2 regions of the Mesorhizobium monacense genome follow, and region 2 is predicted to be linked to the other one. Evidence: riboswitches for the same ligand, from Rfam matches in the RefSeq annotation. Region 2 holds a riboswitch; the other holds the start of a gene.
What was found. A riboswitch is a leader RNA that binds a small molecule or an ion and turns the genes downstream of it on or off. The one in region 2 is predicted to bind cobalamin.
Positions count from the first base shown of each region.

Region 1 (5,120 bases), 3.1 Mb from region 2:
GGATGTTGTGGTGAGGATGTGCATCGCGGTTCGGATTTGCCTCAGCCGGCGAGGATACGCTCGATGGCCGGGCGGTTCAGCCCCTTCAAGCCGATGACGACGAGGCGCGAGCGGCGGTCATCTTGCGCCGTCCAGGCGCGGTCGTAATAGTGGTTGACGCGCGGTCCGACGGCCTGAAGCAGCAGCCGCATCGGCTTGCCACCGACCTCGACGAAGCCTTTGACGCGCAGCACGTTCTCTTCCTCGGCGGCGGTGGCGACGCGTTTCGCCAGCTCATCCGGATTGGCGATCGAGGGAATGTCGACAATGAACGTGTCGAAGTCGTCATGCTCGTGGTCGAATGCGCCGTCATGATGGGACTTGCGGTTCTCGATGTCGTCTTCGACGGCGAGACCGAGGCCGAGCAGTACGGAGGGATCGACCTTGCCCTGCGAGGTCGGCACGATCTTGACCGCGCGCGAAAGGTGCTCGCCGATGAGGGCATTGGCGCGGGCCGAACCGGCGGCGTCCATCAGATCGCTCTTCGACAGGATGATCAGGTCGGCACAGGCGACCTGATCCTCGAACACTTCCTCGACCGGGTCGTCGTGATCGAGCGTCTCGTCCTGGGCGCGCTGCGCCTGAAGGGCGTCCATGTCGTTGGCGACGCGGCCTTCGGCCAGGGCCGGCCCGTCGACCACGGCAATGACGCCGTCGACGGTGACACGGCTTTTGACGCTCGGCCACTGGAAGGCCTGGACGAGCGGCTTCGGCAAGGCCAGGCCCGAGGTTTCGATCAGGATGTGGTCGACCTTCGGCGTGCGCGACAGGATCTGGTCCAGCGCCGGGACGAAATCGTCGGCGACGGTGCAGCAGATGCAGCCATTGGCCAGTTCGACGATGTTCTCCTCCGGGCACGTGTCGATGCCGCAGCCTTTCAAAATCTCGCCGTCGATGCCGATGTCGCCGAACTCGTTGACGATGATGGCCAGCCGCTTGCCCTTGGCGTTTTCCAGCAGATGGCGGATCAGCGTCGTCTTGCCGGCGCCGAGGAAGCCGGTGACGACGGTGCAGGGGACGCGGGAGAGGTTGGCGGACGAATCTGGAGCGGTCATGGTCAGTCCTTCAGCAGATCAAGGGGAGGGATGCGGGCAACAAGGCCGCGCTTCAAGGAATCGGGGCGGCCGCGCCAGGGGATGAGGCCGTCGGTCGAGGTGGCGAAGAGCTTTGCGCCAGCGACGAGGTCGGCGCCGCTGGTGGTGGTCAGGTCGCCGAAGACGTAGCTCCAGCAGCCGTCGCGCAGGATCGCGGCGCTGAGGCGGCGCTTGCAATTGCCGAGGCATTCGACGGTCCGGATATGGAGGTCTTCGCCCGAAGCGGCGCGGCGCGTGTCTTCGGCGAGCAGCGCGCCGGCGCGGGGATGGGCGTCCGAGCCGGTCTCGTCACGACAGGAGGCGCAGACAATGATTGTGACGCCGGCGAGGGAATCGTCCCCGCCGGACAATATGTCCGCTGTCTCAGCCGAAAAACTGCTGTCGCGCTCCAAATCAGGCTCCTTGCCCGGAAAACCCGCCAGGCGATCGGATTCTTTATGTCTCAGACGGCAGGTCTCCTGGCTCGCGGGTCATCGCCTTGGGTAGCCGCCTTCCCGGGAACATCCCAGTGGTTTTCGGCTCAGGCTCGTCGCTTACAGTTGCGGGGACAGCCGCGGATTTGGGATTTTTGTCCCGCACCGCATTCCCTCTTGGCTCCTCCCTTTGCCGAGAGGAGACCGTCTGCAGCGGATTTAGGCTTGTAGGGATAGTTGTGTCAACGCGCGTCTACGACACGGCGATGTCGACAAGCGCCGGACCGAGGTCGCCCGCGGGCGTCACCTCGATGCGCTCAAGCCCGAGCCAGCCCTGCATCTGCTTCAATTCCTCGAAGAGCTGAGCGGCGGTTTCGGGTGGTGCGCCGGCCTCGGCGTAAGCAGCATGGACGCGCAGGACGCTGGCCGGGCGGTCGGCCTTGAGGTCGACGCGCGCGACAATCGTGTCGCCGAGCAGGAACGGCAGCACGTAATAGCCGTACTGGCGTTTTTCGGCGGGCGTGTAGATCTCGATGCGGTAGCGGAAGTCGAACAGCCTCTCCGCACGCGCCCGCTCGAAGACGACAGGGTCGAAGGGAGCCAGCAGGGCGCGGGCCTCGATGCGGCGCGGCAAACGGGCGTCCTTGTGCAGGTAAGCCGGCTTGTCCCAACCCTCGACCCGCATCGGCAGCAGCTCGCCCGTTTCGACCAGTTCCTCCAGCCGCCCCTTCATATCGGCTGGCGACAGGCGAAAGTAGTCGCGCAGGTCGCCGGCGGTTGCGACGCCATGGGCGCGCGCCGACATGCGCAGCAATTCGCGGTGTGCGTCCTCGGCCGCCGGCACCGGCAGGTCGAGGACCGCCTGCGGCAAGGCGCGTTCGGGCAGGTCGTAAAACCGCTCGAAGCCGCGACGCGACGCCGTGGTGATGCGGCCGGCCCAGAACAGCCATTCGAAGGCGTGTTTGGCGTGGCTCCAGCCCCACCAGCCGCCCGACCCCTTCTGGCCTTCCAGCGCGGAAGCGGCGATCGGGCCGCGATCGACGACTTCGCGGTAGATCTCCTCGATATAGGCGGCGTGTTCGCGGCCCCATTTGGCCAGCCCCAGATACATTTCGTCGCCGCGCTCGGCGCGCTGCATGCGCCAGCGCATCAGCGGATATGTCTCGACCGGCAGGAACGAGGCCTCGTGCGCCCAATATTCGAACACCGTGCGCTTGCGCGTCACGGCGGCATTGTCGAGCAAGGCGAGCGGGTAGGAACCAAGGCGTGAATAGAGCGGCATATAGTGGGCGCGCACCACCGCGCTGACGGAATCGATCTGCAGCAGGCCGGTACGGCTGAGCACGCGGGCCAGATGGCGGCGGTCGGGTGTTCCGCCCGGTCTCGGGTCGGTAAATCCCTGTGCTGCGAGCGCGACGCGCCGGGCCATGCCGAGCGAGATCTTTTCCTTCATGCAGACGTCGCCCTGATGCTGTTCAAGCCAAGCAAAAACCGATGATTCCTGGTCATGCTAGCAGGGTTTTGGCGGGATATGTGTCAGGAGAGAAAAGTGGAGTAAAAAGTGAAGGAAATCAAACAAGAGCGGATCGGACCAGTTTTCCGGGATATGCCGTCCAGCACCGCGTTTTGAACAAGGTTTGACTTGCTTCGCCGAAAGCGCTGCGCTAACCCTCGCCGCGTTGCAGCATAGGCCACCTAAAACGGTTCAGCGGTTAATCTGTCACGCTTCCGCATTAAGGTTGGTTGCTGTAATCAAAGTGGATTGACCGCCAACGGAAAGCCGCAGCATGAACGCACTTTTGAGTTCGTACCTGCCCATAGTCCTCTTCATCGGCGTGGCGCTGGTCGTCGGCCTGGCGCTGATCATTGCGCCGTTCCTGGTGGCCTACCGCAATCCCGATCCGGAAAAGCTCTCCGCCTATGAATGCGGCTTCAACTCCTTCGACGATGCCCGCATGAAGTTCGACATCCGCTTCTACCTGGTGTCGATCCTGTTCATCATCTTCGATCTGGAAGTGGCCTTCCTGTTTCCCTGGGCGGTGTCCTTCTCGAAGATCGGCATGCTCGGTTTCTGGTCGATGATGGTGTTTCTGGCGGTGCTGACCATCGGCTTTGCCTATGAATGGAAAAAAGGAGCGCTGGAATGGGATTGAACGACAGTTCCGGCACGCTCGTCGCACCGAAGCCCAAGGGCATCATCGACCCCAATACCGGTCGACCGGTCGGTTCCGACGATCCGTTCTTCCTCGAGATCAACAACGAGCTGGCCGACAAGGGTTTTCTCGTCACTTCGACCGAGGCGCTGATCACCTGGGCGCGCAGCGGCTCGCTGATGTTCATGACCTTCGGTCTCGCCTGCTGTGCCGTCGAGATGATCCATACCTCGATGCCGCGCTATGACTCGGAGCGGTTCGGCGTCGCGCCGCGCGCGTCGCCGCGCCAGTCCGACATCATGATCGTCGCCGGCACACTGACCAACAAGATGGCGCCGGCGCTGCGCAAGGTCTACGACCAGATGCCGGAGCCGCGCTACGTCATCTCGATGGGCTCCTGCGCCAATGGCGGCGGCTACTACCACTATTCCTATTCGGTGGTACGCGGCTGCGATCGCATCGTGCCGGTCGACATCTATGTGCCCGGCTGCCCGCCGAGCGCCGAAGCGCTGCTTTACGGCATTCTTCTGTTGCAGAAGAAGATCCGCCGCACCGGCACGATCGAACGGTGACCCCATGAGCCAGTCGTTGAACGAACTCTCGACCTATCTGGGCGAGAAGCTGGCTGGCAGGGTCGACAACGCCGTTCTGGCCTATGGCGAGCTTACCGTCTCGGTCGAGCCGGGCGACCTGATCGAGGTGGCGACCTTCCTGCGCGACGACCCGCGCTGCCAGTTCATCTCGATCATCGACGTCTGCGGCGCCGACTATCCGTCGCGGGCCAGGCGCTTCGACGTCGTCTATCATCTCCTGTCGCCGAAGCAGAATTTGCGCATCCGCATCAAGGTCCAGGCCGACGAGGAAACGATGGTGCCGTCGCTCACCGCCGTTTATCCCGGCGCCGACTGGTTCGAGCGCGAGACCTACGACCTCTATGGCGTGCTGTTTTCGGGCCATCCCGACCTGCGCCGCATCCTGACCGACTATGGTTTCGAAGGTCATCCGCTGCGCAAGGATTTCCCGCTGACCGGTTTTGTCGAGGTGCGCTACGACGACGAGGCCAAGCGCGTGATCTACGAGCCGGTGGAATTGAAGCAGGAATTTAGAAACTTCGACTTTTTGAGCCCGTGGGAGGGGACGGACTACGTCCTGCCGGGGGATGAGAAGGCGAAACAGTGAGTAGGGAAGTAGTGAGTAGTCAGTAGGGAAGGAATTGGAAAAAAGGATCGAATCTTATCGTGACCTGTTGGTGTGGCAATCGGCGATGGTGCTTGCCGAAAATTGCTATCGCCTCACCAAAGGTTTTCCGAAAGAAGAGATTTATGGAATGACCTCCCAGATGCGCCGCTCGGCGGTTTCGATCGCCGCCAACATCGCCGAAGGGTACGGTTGTGAGAATAGAGGTTCGTTCGGTCAGTTTC
Region 1 covers NZ_CM165567.1:1,605,751-1,610,870, forward strand. Annotated here, with positions in the region: gene cobN (cobaltochelatase subunit CobN) at 1-24, opposite strand, end outside; gene cobW (cobalamin biosynthesis protein CobW) at 42-1,094, opposite strand; gene AC1RUK_RS07415 (DUF1636 family protein) at 1,097-1,525, opposite strand; cobalamin riboswitch at 1,565-1,770, opposite strand; gene AC1RUK_RS07420 (winged helix-turn-helix domain-containing protein) at 1,800-2,999, opposite strand; gene AC1RUK_RS07425 (NADH-quinone oxidoreductase subunit A) at 3,334-3,699, shown strand; gene AC1RUK_RS07430 (NuoB/complex I 20 kDa subunit family protein) at 3,690-4,271, shown strand; gene AC1RUK_RS07435 (NADH-quinone oxidoreductase subunit C) at 4,276-4,878, shown strand; gene AC1RUK_RS07440 (four helix bundle protein) at 4,964-5,120, shown strand, end outside.
Region 1: another riboswitch for cobalamin. It lies ahead of AC1RUK_RS07415 (DUF1636 family protein); the one in region 2 lies ahead of AC1RUK_RS25940 (aromatic ring-hydroxylating oxygenase subunit alpha).

Region 2 (5,120 bases):
CTGGTGCCGCATCTCTATTTCTGGAAATCGGCCAAATGGCTGAACGGGCTGCAGTTCACCGAACGCGACGAGCCGGGCTTCTGGGAATTGCGCGGCTATCATATCTATGGCGACCCGTGGCGCGAGCAGCGCTATACGGACGACCTATGAGCGAGGCTTCGGCGGCGCAATCGCCCTGGCAGACGGCGAAGATCACTCGCATCGAAAAGCGCACGCCGCGCGTCACCAGTTTTTTCTTCCGGCTGTCGCGGCCCTTCGTCCACCAGGCCGGGCAGCATGTCGATGTCCGGCTGACGGCGCCGGACGGCTACCAGGCGCGGCGCTCCTATTCCATTGCTTCTGCGCCGGAGAGCGGCGGGACGATCGAGCTGGCGATCGAAAGGCTTGAGGAGGGCGAGGTCTCGCCCTTCTTCCACGAGGTCGCGGCTGTCGGTGACGAGATCGAATTGCGCGGTCCGCTCGGCGGCCATTTCATCTGGTCCGACAGCGACGGCGGGCCGATCATCCTGGTCGGAGGTGGCTCCGGCGTGGTGCCGCTGATGGCGATGGTGCGCCACCGGACGGCGCGGAAATCCTCCGTGCCGGGCGCGCTGGTGTTTTCGGCGCGGATCTGGGACGAGGTGATTTTTCGCGATGAGCTGATCGGCCTCGACGACCGCCGCGACGGCTTCGAGCTGGTGCTGGCACTGACGCGCGAGGCCGCACGGCGGCCCGAGGACTATTCGCGGCGGATCGACGCCCAGATGATGATGCAATCCCTGACGCGACTGCCCGAGCCGCCGAGGCTTGCCTTCGTCTGCGGCTCGAACGCCTTCGTGTCGGCCGCCGCCCAGGCTTTGATCGATGCCGATGTCCCGGCCGGCCTTATCCGCACCGAGCGCTACGGGGTGTGAGCCGCCTGCCTTTCAGGCTTCGATTTCGAGCGCCGACAGCGGCTTAGAGCAGCAGGCAAGGATAAAGCCGTCGTCGATCTCGTGGTCGAGGATGCCGCCATTGTGGCTCATCTCGACGTCGCCCGAGACCTTCTTCACCTTGCAGGTTCCGCACAGGCCGAATTCGCAGGCCGCGGGGATCCTGAGCCCGGAAGCACGCGCCGTCTGCAGCACGGTCTGCCCGGCGACGCATTCGGCGTCGACATCCGAAAGCGCGAAGCGGATCGGGGTCGCGGCCTCGGCAGGCTCTCCCGTGCTGCCGTCCACTGGTACGGCAAACGGCGCGGGTATTTCCTCGATCGCGGGAGCGGCAAAGCTTTCCTGGTGGTATCTGGCCATGTCGAAGCCCGAGGCTTCAAGCATGCCGCGCACCGCGCGCATGAACGGATCCGGGCCGCAGCAGAAGATTTCGCGCTCGCGGAAATCGGGCGCCAAGAGCGGCAGCCGGATGGCGTCGATGCGGCCCATATGGCCGAACCAACCTTCACGACTCGACCGTTCCTCGATCATGAAGCCGAGCGACAGGCCGGGCATTCGGCTGCCCAGCAATTCCAGCTCCTTGCGGAAGATGATCTCTTCCGGCCGGCGCGCGCAGTTGACGAAGCCGACATCGGTCCATGGCGCGCAGTCGTTCAGCCAGCGCAGCATCGACATCATCGGCGTGACGCCGGAGCCGGCCGAGATAAGCAGATACTTCGCCGCAGGATGGCTGTGCAGCGAGAAGTCGCCCACCGGCCCGTAGGCCTTTACGTGGGTGCCGGGCTTCAGATGATCGAACATCCAGCGCGTGCCGATGCTGCCGGCCTGTGCCTTGACCGTCACCGCGATCGAGAAGGGCCGCGACGGCGACGACGACAGCGTGTAGGTGCGCATCAGCGGACCGTCGGCGGTCGGCAGCTCCAGCGTCACGAACTGGCCCGGCTTGTAGCGGAACCAGGTCTGGTTGTCGGAGCGGAAGGTGAAGGTCTTGACGTCGGGCGCCTCGTCGGCGACGCCGATCACCTCCAGCACCTGCAGCCTGTCGTTCCAGGGCGCCATCTCGTCGAGGTGGCGGTAGAGGCCGAGATCGGTCATCGCATTCATCCCCTCACCCCTCAGGCGACACTGCGCAACGCCGGCCGGCCGCCTTCGGCAAGGCGCGGGCCGATGAAGGACGCGTACCATTCGACGAACTGGATGACGCCGCCTTCATGCAGTTCCGAATAGGGGCCGGGTTCGTAGGCCGGCGACAGGATGCCGAAGGCGTTTTCCTCGACGATGCGGCGGTCCTGGTCGTTGGTCTCGGTCCAGACATGGGTGAGGTCTTCGAGGTTGTAATCGACGCCCTCGACCGCATCCTTGTGCACCAGCCACTTCGTCGTCACCGCGGTTTCCGTGGCGCTGATCGGCAGCACGCGGAAGGTCACCGCGTGGTCGATGAGAATGTGGTTCCATGTCGTTGGGTAGTGATAGTGCATCAGGGTGCCGATCCGATCGGCCGAGACCGTATCGGACAGGTTCTTTGTCACCGCGCGCTTGCCGTTCATCGTGTAGCTGACGGCATCGCGCAGCAGCGGCGCGCGGGTGGCGCGATATTGTCCGGCCGGGTCGATGCGGAACTTGCTCGGCAGGCCCGCCGCCTCGCATTTCGCCCAGTGCGCCAGCATTTCCGGGTCACTGTCGGCACCTTGCATGCCGGTCACCGTCGGTGCTTCCGGAAAAGTCTTGCACAGTTCGGGATGATTGCCGGCGCAGTGGTAGCACTCACGGTTGTTCTCCCAGACGAGCTTCCAGTTGCCCTTCTCGACGATAGTCGATTCGAAGGCGACCTTTGCCTCGCGCAACCGGTGCGGCAGGAGGTAAGGCTCGATCATCGCCCGCATCGGCGCGAAGTCGGCCGCCTCTTTTGCCAGGCAGATGAAGATGTAGCCGCCGACGCTTTCGCAAGCGACCGGCTTCAGGCTGAACTGGCTCTTGTCGAAACCATCGGCCATCTGCCGGGCGAACAACAGCCGGCCGTCGAGTTCGTAGGTCCACTGGTGATAGGGGCAGACCAGCTTTGCCGCAGTGCCCTTCTCGAAGTTGCAGACGCGGCTTCCGCGATGGCGGCAGGAATTGTGGAAGGCGTTGATCTTGCCTTGCTGGTCGCGCACCAGCACGACCGGATAGTCGCCGATCTGGGCGGTGATGAAGCTGCCGGGCTTCGGCAGTTCGCAATCATGGCCGATGAACAGCCAGTCGCGATACCAGATCAGCTCCATGTCGAGCTTGAAGAAATCGGCGTCGGTATAAAAGGGCTGTTCCAACGAGTAGCCCTGCTTGCGGCTGTGCAGCAGCCTCAGCATGTCGTTGCGCGCATCCATGTCCTGTCCTTATCTTTTAAGGACTGAACTGGTGGTGATGGAGGAAAGATCGGCGGCAATCCGGCGGCAGACCGGACATGCACCATCCACCTCTTGACCGCCCACCGCGATCAGTCGAGTCTAGAAATCTCCGGCTGGTTTCCGGGCTCTGGAGTGTCCTTGCGGACGGTCGCGACACCTTCCCAGGCGGATTGCCCAGTGGTCTCCCGTTGCGACTTGAACTCCACCACCGTTGCGGGGGCAGCGCCGGGTTTTGACCGGCTTCCCAATTCTCCGCTTCGTCGGCGACGAGGCGGCACCTGAGATGAATTGATCTAACCATGACGGCCGGATTGCCGGCGGTATGAAAACGACATCGCATCCATGTGTCGCGACACGGATGGTGATTACCGCAGCCAAACTCCAGGGACGCCGATTTTCGCTTCTGCCGCACTTGGTGCCCGTCACGAATCGCTCGCCGATCAGCCTTTTGCCGACGTCTAAATGGTTAACAGTATCGAAAAGTGACTATTAGCGGATTCTAAAATCGAACCGAACGGTTCGTTTCTGTTGACGGTGCGTGCAGGACGGTGTGAACGCTGGCACTCCGACACAGTTGGTGATGCATAGGCGGCTTTTTGATAACCAATTGATAAAGTTGATAAAAGGTTCGGTGGTAGTAGGCTCTGGTACAATTTCAAGATGCAGAGTCATGGTCCACGCGGAACAACTTCGTGATTGGAAACCGCCACTTGGCTTTCCCACATCGGGGCTGTCCGAACGACGCGAATTCCTTCCCAAGACACGCCGCTAGACGGACGGAAAAACTGAAATAGAAATACTGGAGTATTTAAAAATGAAAAAGATTGTTCTCACTGCCGCCGCCCTTCTGGCCATTTCCGGCAGCGCCTTCGCTGGTAGCGACAACTATGGTTCCAACGGTGCGAACCAGCCTGCCGCCGCGGTCGACAGTTCGCACACCGCTTCGATCCAGAAGCCGGCTCATGCCGACAACCAGCCCGTCGTTCAGGGCAGCGACCGCAACCTCTTTGGCAAAAACTAAGCCTGTGCCCGGCTAAGAAGGCGGCAGGCAGGGCCTGCCGCCCGGGACACCAAAATTCAGGAGTATTTGACATGAAAAAGTTCATCCTTGCCACCGCCGCCGTTCTGGCCATCTCCGGCAGCGCTTTCGCAGGCAGCGACAACTATGGCTCCAATGGCGCCGACCAGCCGGTTGCTGCAGTGGACAGCTCGTACACCGCTTCGATCAAGAAGTCGGAACCGGCCACCGAGAAGCCTGTCGACCAGGGCAGCGACCGCAACCTGTTCGGCAACAACTAACAGCCGATCCCAAGACGCAGAGCGGCGGTCAAGCCCGCCGCTCCGGGAACTGAAAATCCAGGAGCACCCAAAATGAACAAGATTGTCCTTACTGCCGCCGCGCTTCTGATCGCCGGCGGCAGCGCCTATGCCCGCAACGACAGCGTTGGTGCGAGTGCCGTCAACAAGCAGACGACCGCCAACATCGACACTACGCAGACCTCGTCTGTGCGTAATACCGGCTCGCCGGTCTACAAGCTGCTGAACTCGTCGGGCGACGTGCAGAAGTCCGCCCCTCAGGGCAGCGACCGCAACCTCTTCGGCAACAACTAACCGCCGAGGTCGTTAGCAAAACAAGAGCGGCGGGCTAGGCCCGCCGCTCTTGTTTTTATGCAATGCCAGATGGCCTGTCTTCAGGCCGCCTTCACTTCCGGCGCGTGGAGCGAGAAGGAGTGGCCGTCCGCGTCGAAGATATGCAGGTCGCCGGCGTCCGCGCTCAGCCGCAGCGTCGTCCCGCGCTTGACCTCGACATTGCCCGGCATCTTCG
Region 2 covers NZ_CM165567.1:5,429,447-5,434,566, forward strand. Annotated here, with positions in the region: gene AC1RUK_RS25925 (molybdopterin-dependent oxidoreductase) at 1-150, shown strand, start outside; gene AC1RUK_RS25930 (ferredoxin reductase) at 147-893, shown strand; gene AC1RUK_RS25935 (FAD-binding oxidoreductase) at 906-2,006, opposite strand; gene AC1RUK_RS25940 (aromatic ring-hydroxylating oxygenase subunit alpha) at 2,027-3,274, opposite strand; cobalamin riboswitch at 3,390-3,592, opposite strand; gene AC1RUK_RS25945 (DUF680 domain-containing protein) at 4,110-4,316, shown strand; gene AC1RUK_RS25950 (DUF680 domain-containing protein) at 4,388-4,594, shown strand; gene AC1RUK_RS25955 (DUF680 domain-containing protein) at 4,667-4,906, shown strand; gene AC1RUK_RS25960 (ABC transporter ATP-binding protein) at 4,987-5,120, opposite strand, start outside.